3 regions of the Streptomyces sp. NPDC021093 genome follow, and region 3 is predicted to be linked to each of the others. Evidence: riboswitches for the same ligand, from Rfam matches in the RefSeq annotation. Region 3 holds a riboswitch; each other region holds the start of a gene.

Region 1 (6,207 bases), on a different contig from region 3:
ACGCTGTGCACCAGTTGGGGCGCGACGCTGAGCGACACGGTGACGGCGACGCCCAACTCGTGCAGGGCGCCCGGCAGTACGCGCAGTGCCCGCTTCGGGTTGGCGAGGGTGTTCGCCGCACCGATGCAGCACAGCATGCACGCCAGCCGAAGCCCGTCCGTGGCGGCAGAGAGCAGCGCCTCCAGCGAGACAGGGCCGCCGAGCTGGATGCCCGCGTACCAGTCCGGGGTGGGGATGCGAGGCAGGGAGAAGAGGAAGTGGTCGCGCGGGGTGATGCCGGTGGCGAAGACCGCCCGGAAGACGACCCGGATCGCCACGACCGTGAGCGCGAGATACAGGTAGTACTTGAAGCCGCGCGCCCACGGGGCCTCGGTGCGGCGCACCGTGACCACGTACCCGAGGACGGCGAGGACGAGGAACAGCAGCAGCGGATTGTTGGTGCGGCTGACGGCGGTGGCCAGGGCGAGCGCCCATATCCACCACGCGACCGGATGGAGCGTACGGGGCAGCCGACGGCCGCCCGCGTCGGGTGCGGGACCCGGCGCGGGCGGCTCCTTCGCGGCATCAACTGCCTTGGAAGCAGCAGGACTTCGCACGTGCTTACTCCGCCGCCCGACGGCGGCGCCTGGCCGCGAACACGGCGGCGCCCGCGATCAGCAGCACCAGCGCACCGGTGCCGACGGCGGGCAGGTACGAGCCCACGTCGTGCGCGGCGTCGGCGGCCGGGGCGGCGTCCACGACCTTGGGCCCGGAGGCCGCTGCCGCCGATGGCTTCGGGACGGCGGTGGCGGTGGCCGACGGGGTGGGAGTCGTGGGCGAAGGGGTTGCCGGAGGGGTCGTAGTCGGAGGGGAACTGGTAGGCGGGGGAGGGGTGTTGGGGGTCTGTGGGGGAGGTTGCCGCGGGATCCCCTGCCCTTGCGGCGGCGCGGCGGGCGGCGGCGTGTAGTCCGCCGGAGGGTTCGCCGGAGCCGGTCCCGTGTTGACGCCGGGCGGCAGCGGCGGTGCGGTCCTGGTGTCCTTCGGGACCGGCCTGTTGCCGTTCGTCGGCCGGGCGTTCTTGGCGCGCAGCTGGTCGGGGGTGATCCTGGGTCGGCCCTCGGTGCCCCCGATGTCCGTACCGCCGAAGATCCACAGATCGACGCTGCCGGGCCGCGGCTGGTAGAGCATGGCGCCCAACTGGCTGTACTCCCACGTGTTCTGACCCGGATCGGCGTGCCAGTACGACCAGTAGGCGGAGGCCGGCGGGGTCAGTACGCAGTCGTCCTGTTCCGGCGGCGGGAACTGCTTGCCGCCCAGGTGACCGCTGTAGCCGATGCGGCAGATGAACGCCGGACCGTCGTGGCCGGTACCGGTGGTGGCCCAGCCGCCCTGGTTGAGGAGTTCGTAGCCGGTGGTGGGCGTCGTGCCGCAGGAGCGGTAGACGGGACCGCCCCAGCGGCTGAAGTCCACCGCGAGGACGGCTCCGGAGGAGGTGGTGCACTGGCTCATCGGCTGCGGGGCGGCGTGCGCCGGGCCCGCGGTGGCCGCGAACGCCGCCACCGTCAGACCCAGTGCGGTGGCCGCGCGGGCGAAGGCGCGCGTGAGGACGCCGACGTTCATCGCTGCTCCTCCGCTGCCGCTGCGGTGCGTCGCCTGCGGGCGGTCACGGTGATGCGCCAGCCGCCCAGGACGAGGAGGGCCGCTGCGGCCGCGAGAGCACCGGCCTGCACGCCGGTGGAGGCGAGGGGGCCGTTCGCGGTGGCGCCGCCGGTGGCAGCTCCGGCGGTGCTGCCGGTGTCGACGATGCCGCCCGTGGCGCCGGTGCTTGTCCCGGCTGTGCCGGTGCCCGCGCTGCCGGTGGTGTCGACGATGCCGCCCGTGCCGGATGCGTCGCCGGAGCCGGAGGCTTCGCCCGGGGTGACGATGTTCGTGCCGCCGGTGGTGGTGCTGCCCGCGCCGCTGCTTCCGGAGGCGGAGCCCGCCGTCGTACCGCCGGTGACAGTGCCGGGGCCGCCCGTCGTGGTGCCGGCAGAGGTACCGGCCGAGGTGCCGCTGGAGGTGCCGCCGACCGTCGGGTCCGGCGGGGGAGTCGTACCGTTCAGGTCGCGGTCGATCCTGCCGAAGGAGATGCCGGTCGCACCGCCGACGGCCTGGGTGGAGGCCCGTACGTCCGAACCGCGCTGGCCCTCCTTCGCCACGTTGAAGCCGCCGTCGCCGTTCTGCTGCCCGGCCAGGAACTTGCGCGCCTTGGCGATCTGCGCGCCGTACTTGCCCACGTCCAGGGACAGGCCCTGGACCGCCAGCGCGGCCGAGTTCACCGAGTTGCCCGCGGCGCCCGGGAATCCGCCGTCGGGGAGCTGCTTGGTCGCGATCCAGGCGAGCGCCTTGGCGACGGCCGCCTTCGGCCCGGCGCCTCCGACCAGGTCCATCGTCATCGCGGCCATCGCCGTGGAGTCGACGTCCGAGTCGCCGGTCGCCGGGATCAGGCTCGGCCAGGCGCCCGACGGCTTCTGAAGGCTCGCCAGGTAGGTGGCCGGCGCCTGGGCGGCGGCCTTCTCACCGGCCCGTACCTGCGCCATGAGGGCAAGCGACTGCGAGAAGACCGACGGGGCGTACGTGTAGTTGCCCTTGGCGGCGCAACTGCGGTCCGGCGCCCGGCTCGGTGCCCCGCACACCGCCCTGCCGAGCGCGGCGATCAGGTCCTGGCCGCCGAAGGCCCGCGGGTCGCGGCCCACGGACTGGGCCAGCAGCGCGGTCTTGCCGATCGAACCGCCCGCGGCGTACTTGGTGCCGACGTTGGTCCAGTTGTGGACGGTACGGCCCGCGCCGTCCTTGCCGCCCTTGTCGAGGAAGTCGACGATGCCGCGCAGCCGCGTGTTGTCGAGGCCGGTCGCTGCGAGTGCGTACGCGCCGTCGATGGTGAGGCCGAAGTCGGCCCGGCCGACGCCGCCGCCCGCGTCGTAGTACGCGCCCTTCGTGAGGGTGGCGGCACTGGTGAGGTACGCGACGCCCTTCTTGAGGTCCGGGCCCGCACCGGGCGGAGTGGTCGGCGGACCGGTCGGCGGAGTGGTCGGCGGGTCGGTCGGTGGATTCGTCGGGGGGTTCGTGGGCGGGTCGGTCGGAGGATCGGTGGGCGGGTCGGTCGGCGGGTTCGTGGGCGGATCCGTCGGGGGGTCGGTCGGCGGGTGCGTCGGTTCGGTCTTCTTCGTGGTCAGTGACGCCAGGCTGGTGCCCCGCCCGGCGAGGACCGCGTGCGCCGTCGGGTAGATCTCCGAGGTGGTGGCGCCGTCGAAGCCGATGCCGCCGTCGGCCAGCTGCTGCCGGGACAGCCAGGCGAGGGCCGCGTCCGCGTGGCCGGTGTCGCCGAGGGCGCGCAGGGCCTGCGCCGCGAACACGGTGGTGAAGGGGCTGCCCTCGGTCATGCCCGTGGCGGCCGGGAAACCGCCGTCCGCCAGCTGGGACTTCTTCAGGTACGTACGCGCCTTGGCGACGGCGGCGTCCTGCCCGCCGACCGCCTGCAGGGCCAGCACCACCTGACCGGTGCTCCACGCCTCGGGGTCGCAGTTCTCGCCCGGTCGGATCAGGATGCTGGTGAACCCGCCGTTCTCGCACTGGAGTTGAGTGAGCCGGGCGACCGCTTCGGCGGGCGGAGCCAGCCCCGCGCGCTTCACCGCGAGCAGGGCGAGCGCCTGGCCGTCGGCGTACCCCGCGTACCGGAAGTCGCCCTTGGCGGTGCAACCGGGTGTGGAATCACCGGTGTTGGGGCCGCCCCTGCAGATGTTCCCGGCCAGGTCGCCGGCCAGGTCGTGGCCGCCGAAGTCACGCGGGTCTCCCTCGGTGCTCGCGGCCAGCAGTGCGAGGCGTGCGGCCGCGTTCGCGTCGGGCGCCCGGTACTTGCCCGCCGCGTCCTTGCCCGCCGGATAGGCGTACGCGTCGGTGTGCGCGGCCAGGAAGGCGACCACCTTGTCGAGACCCGCGCTCTTCCCGTCCGCCGCGGCCACGGCGAGGGCGATCTCGGCCGTGAACCAGTGGTTCGGGGCCTCCGCGCCCTCCTCGACGACGCGTTCGCCGTCCGTGAGTCGGCCCTTCAGCCACTTCGCGGCGGCCGTGACATCGACCTTGCCCGGGGGGACGGTCGGCGGCGTACCGGTGGGGTCGGGGTCCGGTGCCGCACCGCCGCCCGCGCGGACCTGGTCCGGGGTGAAGGTGGGCTTCCCTGTGGTGCCGCCGATGTCGGTGCCGCCGAAGACCCAGACGTCGACGTCGCCCGCCTTCGGCCTGCGGTCCATGGCGCCGTACTGGCTGTACGTCCACGTGTTCTGGCCCTGCGACGCGTGCCAGTACGACCAGTAGGCGGTGGCCTGCGGCGTGAGGACGCAGTCCTCCTGCTCCGAAGTCGGGTACTGCTTGCCGGAGTTGTACGAGGCGTGGCCGAGGCGGCAGATGAAGGCGGGGCCGTCGTGCTGGGTTCCCTCGGTGCGGAAACCGGCCTCGTGCAGCAGCTCGTACCCCGTGGTCGGGGTGGCGTCGCAGCCGCGTACGACCTTGCCGCCCCACGGGCCGAAGTCGACCGCGACGACCGCGCCGGTCGTCGCCGTGCACTTGTCGACGGGGTCGGCGGACGCGGGTGAGGAGGTCCCTGTGGCGAAGGCCGCGCCGCCGACGACGAGCAGCAGCGCCGCCAGGAAGGCCGACACGGCTGCGGGCAGGGCGGCCGGCAGGAACGGCGCTCCCAGCGGTCTTCCCGCGCCGGGTATTCGGCCCAACCGGCCACGTCTGCGCGCGAGTCGGCGCTGGTGCTGCTCTGCGGTCCCCACTGCGGCCCCTCGTGTCGGCCGAGCGGGCGCATGCGTGGCCAAAGGGCTTCGCCGGGGCCGTCGAACGCCGAGGTGAAGGCCTGTCGAACCACGCCGTAGTCCGCGACGGCGTCTCTCGTTCATGACTCAACGGGCAGGCATTCCGGCTCACCCGCCACGGGGGCGGGTCCACGGTTGCGGGTCAGCGCCGGAATTCGACCGGCTTCCCCTGCGAGCTGAGCAATAGCAGCCGGAGTGAAGCACGGGGCGCGTGGGAACGTCAAGGTTCTCTGGAACTTGCGGAGTTCGTGTAACGTCCTGCTCCGCCCCAGGGGGAACCCGGTGAGATTCCGGGGCTGACGCGCAGCGGTGTGGGACGGCAGAGTGCCGTTTCCGAGCCCGAATGCCCAGGTGGCACAGCACATTTCGTCAGCCGTACTACGCGATCGGACGGCGGTCGGCGGTTCCCCGGGGCGTCGTACGCCGCCCGGCCGTGGGGACGGGACCGATCGGCGTCCCCCACTCCAGGAGCAGACCGTGCCCCGTCCTCGTACGCCCGGATCCCGTACCGCACCCCGCCGTACCGCCACCCGCCGCGCCGCCTTCGTCGTACCCGTCGCCGCGTTCGGGGCCTTCGCGCTCACCGTGCTGCCCGCCGCGGCCACGTCGACGCCCGCGCAGATCGCCACGTCCAGGACCAACGGCGTCGGATACCTCAAGTCCCTTCAGGGCGCGGACGGTTCGTACGCGGGCTCCGGTCTGTCCAACGAGTGGGCGTTCAGTGCCCTCGCGGCGGCGGGCACCGCGGCCGTCGACGTCGCGCCGGGCGGTGACACCACGAAGAACGCCCGCACCGTCTACCGCAACCTCCTCGCCACCGCCGGCTGGCCGTCGGCCGCGCCGGTCGTCACCGACTACGAGCGCGGCGCCCTCAACGCGTACGCGGCCGGGATCGACCCGGCCCGCGTCTCCGCATCCCGCAACCTCGTCGCGGACATCTACGGCCACTGGCAGAGCGCCGAGCCGGGCTACTTCGGCCAGTCCGGCCTCTACAACGGCACCGCCTTCGCCGCCCTCGCCCTCGGCGGGGCCAGAACCCAGGCCGGCGGCCAGCGCGTGCCGAAGGCCCTGCTCGACTCGATGATCACGCGGATCCGCGCCAACCAGCACCACGACGGCGGCTGGAACTTCAGCAAGGCCGAGGGCGACCCGGACGCCCTCAACTCCGCGAGCGACATCGACATGACGGGCGCCTCGATGGCCGCCCTCTGCGTGTCCGGCGTGGCGAAGACCGACCCGGACATCCTCCGGGCCAAGGCCTTCCTGAAGGGCAAGCTGGTGCTCAGCAGCGGTGCGTTCAACGCCATGTTCGGCGTCAACACCGACTCCAACGGCTGGGCGGTCTCCGGCCTGAACGCCTGCGGCATCGACG
Region 2 (6,207 bases), on a different contig from region 3:
CCTGATCTCCCAGCAGTTCAACCCGGGCGGCGGCTTCAGGTACCAGCCGGGCGACACCTCCCCGCAGCCGTACGCCTCCATCGACGGGCTGCGCGCGGTCTCGGGCGGCGGCTTCACCACCGCGCCGCCGACCCCGGTGACGGCCGGAGCTCCCCAGTGGGTGGCCGAGTCCGCCTTCACCCCCGGCACCCCGGCCAAGCTGGCACTGACCGTCGACAACGGGACCGGCACCCTCCAGGCCTGCTCGGTCGCCCTCACGCCGACCGGTACGACCGCCACACTGGGCGACGTCCTGAACGCCGCGGCGAGTGCGGCGACCCCGGCGGGCTGTGTCACCGGGGTGACGCCCGCATCCGGCACCGGAGCGATCACCGCCCTCAACGGAACAGCCAATTCCGGCGCCGCCACCTGGAAGGTCAGCCTGGACGGCGCGGCCTTCGCGGGCGCTGCCCGCAACACGGTGATCCACGTGGGGGACACCGTCGCGCTGCGCTTCGGCAGTTGATCAGTACCCGTACTCTCGAAGGAGTCGATGTACCCACCACTGATCGGAGCGCCTGATGCACACCATGACCGAGGAAGAGTGGCGTGCCTTCGTCCTCACCGGCACCCGCACGGGCAAGCTGGCGACCAATCGCAAGGACGGCCGCCCGCACGTCACCCCGGTGTGGTTCCTGATCGACGAGGGCGGTGAAGACGGCGACGGCTGCGAGGCCGGGGGAGCCGAGGGCCGTGCTGACGCACCCCGCATCGTCTTCACCACCTGGCACGAGTCGCTGAAGTGCAAGTCGCTGCTCCGCGAGCCGCGCTTCTCTCTGTGCGTCGACGACCAGACACCGCCCTTCAGCTACGTGATGCTGGAATGCACGGCGGAGTTCACCGAGGATCCGGTCGAACTCCGCACCTGGGCCACCCGCATCGGCAGCCGGTACATGGGCCCGGAGAACGGGGCCGCCTACGGGGAGCGGAACTCCGTCCCCGGCGAGTACCTGGTGCGCGCCAGGGTCGACCGGGTGGTGGCCTTCGGCGGCATCGCCGACTGAGCCGACGGAGCCGACTGAGCAGGCAAAGCCAGCAGTGCCGTAGCGGCCGGGCGCAAGAGAGGGGGTGGACTTACTAGGACGTCCAACTATATGTTCGTGACACAAGGTCCGCGGTGCAGGGAAGCCGGTGTGAATCCGGCACGGTCCCGCCACTGTGACCGGGGAGTGTGCCGTCGTCCCCACGCCACTGGCGAAGTCTGCCGGGAAGGCGGGCGGCACGCGAAGATCCGGGAGTCAGGATACCGGCCGCGGAACGTTCCGTGTTTTCCACGAGGATGGAGCAGACACGCATGGCACCGGTCTCTACACACGACCCTGGTGATCCGGCGGAGCGCGGTCAACTCACCCCGCGCTCATAGGACTTCGAGACTCCCCTTCACCGTCTCGCGGCCCGCTGTCCCACGGCCCGCACCCGGCGGCGCACCCACCCGTGCGCACCCGCCGGGGGCCCGCCGTGCCGTCCCCGGATCTCACCTGACGAGAGCAGGCACACCATGGTCCGTGAACTCAGCCACTTCATCGGCGGCAAGCACACCGTCGGCACCTCCGGCCTCTTCGGCGACGTGTACGACCCCAACACCGGCACCGTCCAGGCCCGCGTCCCCCTCGCGAGCCGCGCCGACACCGAGGCGGCCATTGCCGACGCTGCCAACGCCCAGCAGGAATGGGCAGATTGGAACCCGCAGCGGCGCGCCCGCGTCCTGCTTCGCTTCCTCCAGCTCGTCGAGGAGGAGCGCGACCCGCTGGCCCGGATGTTGTCCGCCGAGCACGGCAAGACGGTCGCCGACGCGCACGGAGACCTCCAACGCGGCCTGGAAGTGGTGGAGTTCGCCGCCGGGATCCCGCACCTCCTCAAGGGCGAGTTCACCGACAACGCGGGCACCGGCATCGATGTGCACTCGCTGCGCTCCCCGATCGGCGTCGTCGCCGGGATCACCCCGTTCAACTTCCCCGCGATGATCCCCCTGTGGAAGGCCGCACCCGCTCTCGCCTGCGGAAACGCATTCATCCTCAAGCCGTCCGAGCGCGACCCGTCCGTACCGCTGCGGCTCGCCGAACTCTTCCTGGAGGCCGGCCTGCCGCCCGGCGTGCTCAACGTCGTCAACGGCGGCAAGGAAGCCGTCGACACCCTCCTGGAGGACCCCCGCGTCGAAGCGCTCGGCTTCGTCGGCTCCACCCCGATCGCCGCGCACATCTACGCCACGGCCGCCGCGCACGGCAAGCGCGCCCAGTGCTTCGGCGGCGCCAAGAACCACATGATCGTGATGCCGGACGCCGACCTCGACCAGGCGGTGGACGCCCTGATCGGTGCCGGATACGGGTCGGCGGGGGAGCGCTGCATGGCGATCTCGGTGGCCGTGCCCGTCGGCGAGGAGACCGCGGACCGGCTCGTCGCCGCACTCAAGGAGCGCATCGCGGCGCTGCGCATCGGTCGCTCCGACGACCCGGACGCCGACTTCGGCCCCCTGGTCAGCAGGGACGCACTCGACCGGGTCCAGCGCTATGTGGGCATCGGCGTCGTCGAAGGAGCCGAACTCGTCGTCGACGGGCGGGACTTCACCCTCCCGGGCCACGAGAACGGGTTCTTCGCCGGAGCCTCCCTCTTCGACCGGGTCTCCCCGCAGATGCGGATCTACCGCGAGGAGATCTTCGGCCCCGTCCTGTGCGTCGTACGCGCCGCCGACTACGAGGAGGCACTGCGCCTGCCCAGCGAGCACCCGTACGGAAACGGCGTCGCGATCTTCACCCGGGACGGCGACACCGCCCGCGACTTCACCCGCCGGGTCAACACCGGCATGGTCGGCGTCAACGTCCCCATCCCGGTCCCCGTCGCCTACCACACCTTCGGCGGCTGGAAGCGGTCCGGCTTCGGCGACCTGAACCAGCACGGCCCGGACGCCATCCGCTTCTACACCCGCACGAAGACCGTCACCTCGCGCTGGCCGTCGGGCGCCAGGGAAGGCGCGAGCTTCACGATCCCGACGATGGGATGAGCGCCGTGCCCACCACCATGTCCAGCACCGCGCCCACTTCGCTCACCGAGGACCAGCAGGCCCTCGTCGAGACCACCCTCGACTTCGCACAGGACCACCTCGCCCCGCACGCCGTCCGCTGGGACCAGGAGAAGCACTTCCCCGTCGACGTGCTGCGCAAGGCCGCCGGGCTCGGACTCGGCGGTGTGTACGTACGGGAGGACGCGGGCGGCAGCGGACTCAGCCGCGCCGACGGAGTCCTGGTCTTCGAAGCCCTCGCCTCCGGCTGCCCGTCCGTCGCCGGCTACCTCTCCATCCACAACATGGTCGCCTGGATGGTCGATTCGTACGGAACCGAGGAGCAGCGCACCCGTCTGCTGCCCCGGCTGTGCACCATGGACGACCTCGGCAGCTACTGCCTCACCGAACCGGGCGCCGGATCCGACGCCGGGGCACTGAGCACCCGCGCGGTCCGGGACGGCGACGACTACGTCCTCACCGGCGTCAAGCAGTTCGTCTCCGGTGCGGGCGCCGCCCAGGTGTACGTCGTCATGGCACGCACCGGCGGGGACGGAACCGACGGGATCTCCGCCTTCCTCGTCGACCGGGACGACCCCGGTCTCTCCTTCGGGGCGAACGAGAAGAAGATGGGCTGGAACGCCCAGCCCACCCGCCAGGTGATCCTCGACGGCGTCCGGATCCCCGCCGACCGACTCCTCGGCCACGAGGGCGACGGCTTCCGGATCGCCATGAGCGGCCTGAACGGCGGCCGCCTCGGCATCGCCGCCTGCTCGCTCGGCGGCGCCCGCACCGCCCTCAACCAGAGCCTGGCCCACCTCGCCGACCGCGAGGCGTTCGGGGCGCGGCTGCTCGACTCGGCGGCCCTGCAGTTCCGCCTCGCCGACATGGCGACCGAACTCACCGCCGCCCGCGCCCTGCTCCACCAGGCAGCCCAGGCCCTGGATCGCCGCGACCCGGCCGCCCCGCAGCTGTGCGCGATGGCCAAGCGCTTCGCCACCGACACCGGCTACTCCGTCGCCGACCGGGCCCTCCAACTCCACGGCGGATACGGCTACTTGACCGAGTACGGCATCGAGAAGATCGTCCGCGACCTGCGGGTCCACCAGATCCTGGAAGGAACCAACGAGATCATGCGCGTCATCGTGGCCCGCGGACTGACGGAGGCGTTCCGGTGAGCGCGGAAGCGGACCTCGTCCTGCGCGGGAGGACCGGACGGGCGGCCTCGCTCCGGCTGAACCGCCCCCGTGCCCTCAATGCCCTGAACCACGCCATGGTGCGGAGCATCGACGAGGCGCTGACGGAGTGGGAGCGTGACCCGGCCGTCAAGACGGTGATCCTCACGGGGGCCGGCGAGCGTGGCCTGTGCGCGGGCGGCGACATCCGCTCCATCCACGAGGACGCCCGCACCGGGGGCAGCGCATCCGCCGCCTTCTGGCGGGACGAGTACCGGCTCAACGCGCGCATCGCCCGCTTCCCCAAGCCGTACGTCGCCGTGATGGACGGCATCGTGATGGGCGGCGGCGTCGGAGTCAGCGCCCACGGCAGCGTCCGCATCGTCACCGAACGCTCCCGCATCGCCATGCCCGAGACCGGCATCGGCTTCGTCCCCGACGTCGGCGGCACCTACCTCCTCGCACTCGCCCCCGGCGAACTCGGCACCCACCTCGCGCTGACCGGCGCGGCGGTGGGCGCTGCCGACGCCCTGCTGTGCGGACTCGCCGACCACTTCGTACCGTACGAGAACCTGCCCCGGCTGCTGGCGGACCTCGCCGTGCGGCCGGTCCACGAGGCTCTCGTGCCGTACGTGCGCGAGGCCCCGCCCGGTGAACTGGCCGGGCACCGCCCGTGGATCGACGCCTGCTACCGCGCGGACACCGTCGAGGAGATCCTCGCCCGGCTGCGCGCGCACGGGGCGCGTGCCGCGGCCGAGGCGGCCGACACCCTGGCCACCAAGTCGCCCACCGCCCTGAAGGTCACGCTCGCCGCACTGCGCCGGGCCCGCGGGCTCGGCCCGCTGGAACGCGTCCTGGAGCAGGAGTACCGGATCTCCTGCGCCGCGCTCGCCTCTCACGACCTGACCGAGGGCATCCGTGCCCAGGTCGTCGACAAGGACCGCCGCCCGCACTGGGCACCGGCCGCTCTGGTCGAGGTCACCGGCGCCGACGTCGAGCGCTACTTCGCACCTCCGCCGGGCGGCGACCTCCGCCTGGCCGCCACCCCACAGGAGATGCCGTGGTGAACAGCACGAACGGGTCCGGCCGAGGCACCCGCACGATCGCCTTCGTCGGCCTCGGCCACATGGGCGGCCCGATGGCAGCCAACCTCGTCGGGGCGGGCCACCGGGTCCTCGGCCACGACCTGGTGCCCGCACTGCTGGACACGGCCGCCGAAGAGGGCGTGGAACCGGCCGGTTCCGTGGCCGAGGCCGCGGCGGCGGCCGACGTGGTCGTCACCATGCTGCCCGCGGGCAAGCACGTCCTGGGCCTCTACCGGGACGAGGGCCTGCTCGCCGCGGCCCGGCCGGGCACCCTCTTCGTCGACTGCTCGACCATCGACGTGGCCGACGCGCGCCATGCCCACAGCGCCGCCGTCGCCGCCGGGATGCGGGCCCTCGACGCCCCGGTGTCCGGCGGGGTCGTCGGCGCCGAGGCCGGCACGCTCACCTTCATGGCGGGCGGCGGCGAGGCGGAGTTCGCCGAGGCCCGGCCGCTCCTGGAAGCCATGGGCAAGAAGGCCGTGCACTGCGGCGGCCCGGGTGCCGGGCAGGCGGCGAAGATCTGCAACAACATGATCCTCGGCATCTCGATGATCGCGGTGAGCGAGGCGTTCGTCCTCGGCGAGAGCCTCGGCCTGTCCCCCCAGGCCCTGTACGACGTGGCCTCCACCGCGTCCGGCCAGTGCTGGGCGCTCTCCGTCAACTGCCCGGTGCCGGGCCCCGTCCCGGCCAGCCCCGCCAACCGCGACTACCGCCCGGGGTTCGCCGCCCCGCTGATGGCCAAGGACCTCGCTCTGGCGGCGAACGCGGCGAGGGCCGGCGGAGTGCCCGCGCAACTCGGCCTGAAGGCGGCGGAGTTGTACGCCGCGTATGCCGAGGAGGCCGGGAAGGACCGCGACTTCTCCGGGATCGTCACCACGCTCAGGACACCGGGGAAGGAATGACCGCCGGGTGG
Region 3 (6,207 bases):
AAGGACGACATCGACACGTACCCGTTCCGGCCGTCCACCGTCGTCGACTCGATCGCGGACCTGGTCGAGCGCATCTGACAGCGCGCAGGGGGACCGCAGGGGCCCGTACGGCGCAGTGACGGGCCCCTGCGGATGCGGAACCTCACGTCCGGGTGAATCTTCGGAGTACCAGGAGGTTCACCATGCGCTCATCGCAGCTCACTCTGTGTGCGGGTGCGGTACTCGCGGCGGTACTCGTCCCCGCGCCCGCCGCCCTTGCCGCAGTACCGGCCGTCCCACCGGCCTTCCCCGTGCCGGCCGCCGTGGCCGAGAACGAAGAGTCCCACGGCAGCGTCACCGTCACCCCGTCCACCATCGCGGCCGGCGGGGAGGTGGATCTGCGGGTCAGCGTGTGCGGCGGCAAGAAGGCCGTCGGCACGTCGGAGGCGTTCTCCTCGCCCGCGTACTTCAACCCCGCCGCCGACGGCGGCCTGTTCGCCGAGGCGCGCATCCGCTCCGACGCCCAGGGCCGCGACTACGGCATCACCGTCAAGTGCGAGGACGGCGCGGGCAACGCCAGCGGCAACGTCACCGTCGTCCACCACAGGACCGAACCGACCGCTCCCGTCCGCGCGGGCGGCGGCGGCACCGCCCTGGCCGCCGAGTCCGACGGCCCCGGCACCTCGCACACCCTGATCGGCCTCGGCCTCGCGGGTGCGGCAGCCGTCGCCATCGCCGGCCGCTCGGTGCGCCGCCGCCGCAACACCTCGCACTAGAGGGCGCCCTGTAGGGGCGCGGGGAACTGCGCGACCAGCCACAACGGACCCGCGCGAAGAACGAAGGGAGCACACCACCATGGGCACCGACCACCCCGCTTCCGGCAAAGGCCGGATGCTCACCGGCATCGCCTGGGCGGTGCTGCTCCTCGGACTGTGGCTGTGGGGCCGCGACCTCACCGACGGCGCGGGCGGCAACTCCGCCCCGACCACCGGTGACGTGGCCGCGGTGGGACGCCCACTGCTGCAGGTCGAACTGCCCGACGCGCACGAACCGTTCGCGGGCGTCCGCCCCGGCCGTCTCGACGTCCCCTCGCTCGGCATCAGGGCGCCGGTCAGCGCGCGCGGGCTCGACGCAGGGGGCGCGGTCGACCCGCCGCCGTACGAGCAGCCGCGCGAGGTCGGCTGGTACCGCGACGGCACCCGTCCCGGAGCGAGCGGAGTCGCACTGCTCGTGGGGCACGTCGACACCAGGAGCAAGCCGGCCGTGTTCTACGGCCTCAGCTCCGCCCGTCCCGGCGAACAGGTCAAGATCACCGGGGCGGACGGAACGGTCACCGAGTTCACCGTCGAGGACGTCCAGGTCTTCAGCCGGGACAAGTTCGACGCGAAGAAGGTGTACGGACCGCGCGAGGACGGCCGCGCCGAACTGCGGCTGATCACCTGCGGCGGTACGTACGACCACAACGCCCGCTCCTACACGGCCAATGTGGTCGTCTCCGCCTATCTGACGGGCGTCACTCAGGCCCCGGCGGCCGCCACGTCCTGAGCGGGTGCGGCCTGAGCGGGGGCGGGTGAACCGGCCCGCTTCGCGGCACGCAGCCCCAGTCCGCCGAAGACCGCGGCGAACACGGCCCACAGCAGCAGCTGCGACCCGAGCGACAGCACCCGGAAGTCCCACAACAGCGTTGCCGGTACGGGGACTTCATCCGGATTGCCGGGCAGCAGGAACAGGACGGCGAGAGTGGCCGCCCCGGTCAGGAACACCGCGCCGTGCCGCACCGGCTCCGCCTTGCCCGCCAGGCGCACGTAGAGCTGCCAGGCCAGCAGCATGCCCAGGATCGAGATGACCACGGCGGCCAGCCACAGCGTCTGGCGTTCGCCGACGGTGTTGGCGTCGCCGACGCCGGGCGGCGCGGCCGGGTAACGCAGCCCCGGCAGCAGCGCGACCGCGACGAACGCCGCGGCACAGAACGCGAGGGCACGCGGCCAGGCCCGTACCAGGAAACCGGTCCGACGGTGCACCAGCGCGTAGGCGACCGCGAACAGCGCGCCCATGGCCAGGCCCGCGATCACGGCCGTGACGACCAGGCCGAAGTGCTGCTGGGAGCGGGAGAAGAGTTCCTCGTGGTGCTCGGCTACGGCGCCCGCCGCCGCGTGGGCGTGCTCGGCCGCCTCCGCCTTGGCCGAGCGCGCCTCTTCGAGGACGATCGCCCGGTCCATCACCGGCTCGGCGAGGAGGAGTGAGAAGAGGCCCGTGACCAGGCCTGCGACCCCGCCCGCCGCGAGACCGCGGCCGAGCAGGGTGAGAGTGGGGTTGCTCATGTGCGTACGGCCCCGATCAGTGGCAAGGGGCACCGAAGAGGTGCCGGCCGTCGTGCGAGAACTCGTGCAGGTAGCTGCCGGTCGCGGAGATGATGTGGCCGTTGTCCATGAACACGGCGTACAGCGCGATCAGTGCGACGATCACGGCGGCGGCCAGGATCAGCAGATCCCGGGTGCGGGTCGTCGCGGACGCCAGGTCGGTGGTCTGTACGGACTGCTGGGCAGACGCGGACATGTCGGGTGAGCCTCCTTCTGGGGTTTCCACGCCCCAAAGCAGGAGGACGACGGGTCAGTTCCTGACTCCCACGGCCGCATGCGGCAGCTGTGGTCACAGTGGCGGGACCGCCCCGGAATCGCACCGGAGTTCCTGTCCACCGTCGCCTCGAAGTGTGGAGTTGTCCTCCGGAGAGTCCCAGCCTGGCTGTGCACTGTCAATATGCCCCAGGGGGGCGTGCGAGATGACCCAGGGGCGCGCGAAGGTACCTGGCCCGGCCGACTGCTCGCTCCCCCCGGAGCCGTCGGCCGGGCTGGTCCTCGACCGCGCGCGCACGAACTGCGGGAGAAGCCCGGCGCCGTCGCGGGAGGTTCTGGGAAAACCAACTCGGAATACGGGCCGGGGGCTGGGGCCGCATCACCACTCTAGAGCGGTCAAGCGCCGTTCTCCATAGCGCAATTGACGCAATGTCACGGCAAAGTAGCTGCGGGTGTCACTCTTGTGGTCACCGCAGCGTCAGCGGGAACCCTTTTCTTCGCTCTTGTCCTTGCTGAGGCGCTTCGCGGGGGACCCCCCGCGGGATTTCGTACGGGACTCCGCAGGGGGTTTCCTACGGATCTCCGCCGAGTCCAGCGTCCCCAGGACGAGCTCCAGCGCCACCTCCGACAGCGCCAGCTGACTCCGTCGGGCATACGACCGCAGCTCGGTGAACGCCTCGTCCACCGAGATCGCCCACCGCTCGGCCAGCATCCCCTTGGCCTGCTCCAGGCGCACCCGGTTGGTCAGCGCCGTCTGGAGCTGCCCGGCGAGCAGTTCGTTCTGCCGGATGGTGCGCTGCTGGAGGATGCCGATGGTCGCGGCGTCCGCGAGGGCCTGTGCCAGTTCGACGTCGCCGGGGCCCAGCTTCAGGTGGGGCGTGGTGGCGAACAGGTTCAGGGCGCCGATCACCGTGTCGCGCAGCCGCAGCGGGATCGCGTACGTGGTGTGGAAGCCGTACTCCCGGGCGCGCGGCGCGAACACCGGCCAGCGCTCCAGGGTCTCCGGGGTGTCCAGGGCGACCGGCAGGACGGCCGTACGGCCGCGGAAGCAGTCCAGGCAGGGGCCCTCCTGATGCTGGATCTCCAACAGGTCCAGCAGCCAGGCGCGTTCGTCGGACGACGCGGCGGTCTGCAGCTGGCCGTGCTGGTTGACCAGCATCAGCCCGGCGGCCGACACGTCGAGCAGCTCCACGCAGCGGGCGGCCAGCCGCTGGAGGAATTCGATCACGTCGAAGTCGTCGACCAGGGTGTCGGCGAGCTCGACGAAGGCCGTCGCGATCTTCTGTTCGCGCACGGTGCTGTCCATGCCTGTCACCTACATCTGTCGTGCTGCCGAGTGGGGCGCCCGGAGCGCTTCCCAAGAGTCATCGTGCCGTTTCCGATCCGTCGCCGTCGCGCAGTGCTCCGTCCGGGGTGAAACGCAGTCGCCGTGCCACGACGTCCCTGGCTACTTCCAGGATGGGCTCATCGGCGGCGTACGCATATGCCCGCAGCCGTACCAGGGCCGCCGCCGGGGGCACTCCCAGCCGTACCGAGATCATTCCGGTGGCCTGGTGCACCTCCGCCCGGTACAGCGACGCGTCGATCGCCAGCCAGTTGCCGGCACCGGGATCCTCGGGCTCCGTACTGCCCAGCAGGGTCAGGGTCAGCGCGTCGGAGAACACCAGCAGGTCGGCGATCGACCGCTGGTCCAGCGGTCCTGGCCCGGCCCGCCTGCAGGTGAGCACCCCCACCAGGATCGCGCCGATCTGCAGCGGTACGGAGAACACCGCCCGCACCCCGAGCTTCTCCGCGCCGGGCAGGAAGCCGGGCCAGCGCTCCCGGGAAACCAGGTCCAGATCGCCCTCCAGGACGAGCCGGCCGGTGCGCAGCGCATCCGTACCGGGACCCTCGCCGAGCGTGAACTGGAGATCCTCCAGCGCGACGTCCGCAGGACCGGAGAACCACACGGGTTCACCGCCGCTGTGCTGCAGCGCGGAGGCGCCGCCGGAGAGCGTGACGGCCAGCCCGTCCACGCCCAGAACCTCGGCGCAGTGGCGGGCGAAGGACCCGTCGAGTCCGGCTGTGCGGCGGACCGCCAGTTCGTCGAGCAGGGCGGTCATGCGGGTGGTGACCACGCCCTCCTCCCGAGGTGTGCTGAGCGGGGTACTGCAGAGTGTGATGGAAGTGTGCCGCAAAGACGTCCGAAGTGTGACCGCCGGAGCGCCTCATCGTATCCGGCTGCCCAGGAACAGGCTGGCCGAACGCGGTGCAACAGGTTCTCCACGAAGCAGGGCACGCCTCGTGGGGCAGGGCGCCGGTGTGTCAGGATTGGATTCGACCGGATCTGTCCGGGCAGGGGCGCCAGGGGGGTTGCCTCGGAACTTCTTTCATCTTCGAGACGGTCACCTTCGAGAGGCTTCGAGAAGGTCGGTTTTCGCCAAGGCGCCCAAGGGGGAGTCGATGTACGGCAGTTACAGCGGACGTGTGCGAGCGGTGGGAGCGGTCGCGGTGGGCGCCGCGCTGCTCCTGACGGGCTGCACTTCGGGCGAAGGGGGCGACGGCGGGACCGCGGGGAAGAAACCGCCGGTGTCCCAGCTGCCCAAGGGCGACGACCCGTACTGGGTCAACCCGGACGCCAAGGCGGCCAAGGCGCTCGCCGACGAGGGCGACTCGGGCAAGCAGGAGCTGATCAAGAAGATCGCCCAGCAGCCGGCCGGCGAGTGGCTGATCCCGGAGAACGCCAAGGAGCAGGCCAAGGGCTTCACCGAGGCCGCCGCCCAGGCCGACCGCGAGGCGATCCTGGTCGTCTACAACATCCCGCACCGCGACTGCGGCAACTTCTCCGGCGGCGGCGCCGCCGACGGCAACGCCTACCGCGCCTTCATCAAGGAGGTCGCCGAGGGCATCGGCGACCGCCCGGCCACCGTGGTCCTGGAGCCGGACGCGGTGCTGCACATGGTCGACAACTGCACCCCGGAGAAGTTCCACGAGGAGCGTTACGACCTCCTCAAGGGCGCCATCAAGACGCTGAAGAAGCAGCCGAAGACCAAGGTCTACCTGGACGCGGGCAACGCGGGCTGGGGCAAGCCGGACCAGATCTTCGAGCCGCTGAAGTGGTCGGGCGTCGAGGCGGCCGACGGCTTCTCGGTGAACGTGTCGAACTTCTACACCACCGAGGAGAGCAAGAAGTACGGCAAGGAGCTCTCCGCGAAGGTCGGCAACAAGCCGTTCGTCATCGACACCAGCCGCAACGGCAACGGGCCCGTCCAGCAGAAGGGCCTCAAGGACCCCTGGTGCAACCCGCCCGGCCGGGCGCTCGGCGAGGCGCCCACCACCAACACCGGCGACGAGCAGGTGCACGCCTTCCTGTGGGTCAAGCGCCCCGGTGAGTCCGACGGCGAGTGCAAGGGCGGCCCGCAGGCCGGCCGCTGGTTCGCGGACTACGCGCTGGAGCTGGCGAAGAACGCCAAGTAGGCCGCGTACGGCATAAAAGTAAGGGGCGCCCTCCAAGGAGGGCGCCCCTTACTCATGTGCTCAGTGCCGTGGCTACGGGACCTCGACCCAGACCGCCTCGGAAGGCGTGCCCTGGTCGTCCGTCACGAACAGCATGTAGTGCCCTGAGGGCACCAGTGCCCGGTTCGTCGGGACGGTGACCGTGATGCCGTCGGCCGTC

The links. A riboswitch is a leader RNA that binds a small molecule or an ion and turns the genes downstream of it on or off. The one in region 3 is predicted to bind cobalamin.
Region 1: another riboswitch for cobalamin. It lies ahead of ACH4SP_RS26805 (prenyltransferase/squalene oxidase repeat-containing protein); the one in region 3 lies ahead of ACH4SP_RS21740 (CbtB-domain containing protein).
Region 2: another riboswitch for cobalamin. It lies ahead of ACH4SP_RS26820 (CoA-acylating methylmalonate-semialdehyde dehydrogenase); the one in region 3 lies ahead of ACH4SP_RS21740 (CbtB-domain containing protein).

The regions. Positions count from the first base shown of each region.
Region 1 covers NZ_JBIRQJ010000008.1:422,304-428,510, forward strand. The annotation lists gene ACH4SP_RS26795 (energy-coupling factor transporter transmembrane component T) at 1-596, opposite strand, end outside; gene ACH4SP_RS26800 (hypothetical protein) at 601-1,599, opposite strand; gene ACH4SP_RS26805 (prenyltransferase/squalene oxidase repeat-containing protein) at 1,596-4,652, opposite strand; cobalamin riboswitch at 4,911-5,045, opposite strand; cobalamin riboswitch at 5,106-5,184, shown strand; gene ACH4SP_RS26810 (hypothetical protein) at 5,313-6,207, shown strand, end outside.
Region 2 covers NZ_JBIRQJ010000008.1:428,560-434,766, forward strand. The annotation lists gene ACH4SP_RS26810 (hypothetical protein) at 1-505, shown strand, start outside; gene ACH4SP_RS26815 (PPOX class F420-dependent oxidoreductase) at 570-1,043, shown strand; cobalamin riboswitch at 1,131-1,309, shown strand; gene ACH4SP_RS26820 (CoA-acylating methylmalonate-semialdehyde dehydrogenase) at 1,538-3,037, shown strand; gene ACH4SP_RS26825 (acyl-CoA dehydrogenase family protein) at 3,034-4,212, shown strand; gene ACH4SP_RS26830 (enoyl-CoA hydratase/isomerase family protein) at 4,209-5,276, shown strand; gene mmsB (3-hydroxyisobutyrate dehydrogenase) at 5,273-6,196, shown strand.
Region 3 covers NZ_JBIRQJ010000006.1:631,438-637,644, reverse strand. The annotation lists gene ACH4SP_RS21760 (HAD-IIA family hydrolase) at 1-78, shown strand, start outside; gene ACH4SP_RS21755 (hypothetical protein) at 183-755, shown strand; gene ACH4SP_RS21750 (class F sortase) at 835-1,524, shown strand; gene ACH4SP_RS21745 (CbtA family protein) at 1,497-2,300, opposite strand; gene ACH4SP_RS21740 (CbtB-domain containing protein) at 2,317-2,535, opposite strand; cobalamin riboswitch at 2,570-2,732, opposite strand; gene ACH4SP_RS21735 (GAF and ANTAR domain-containing protein) at 3,031-3,858, opposite strand; gene ACH4SP_RS21730 (GAF and ANTAR domain-containing protein) at 3,917-4,669, opposite strand; gene ACH4SP_RS21725 (glycoside hydrolase family 6 protein) at 4,995-6,008, shown strand; gene ACH4SP_RS21720 (galactose oxidase-like domain-containing protein) at 6,081-6,207, opposite strand, start outside.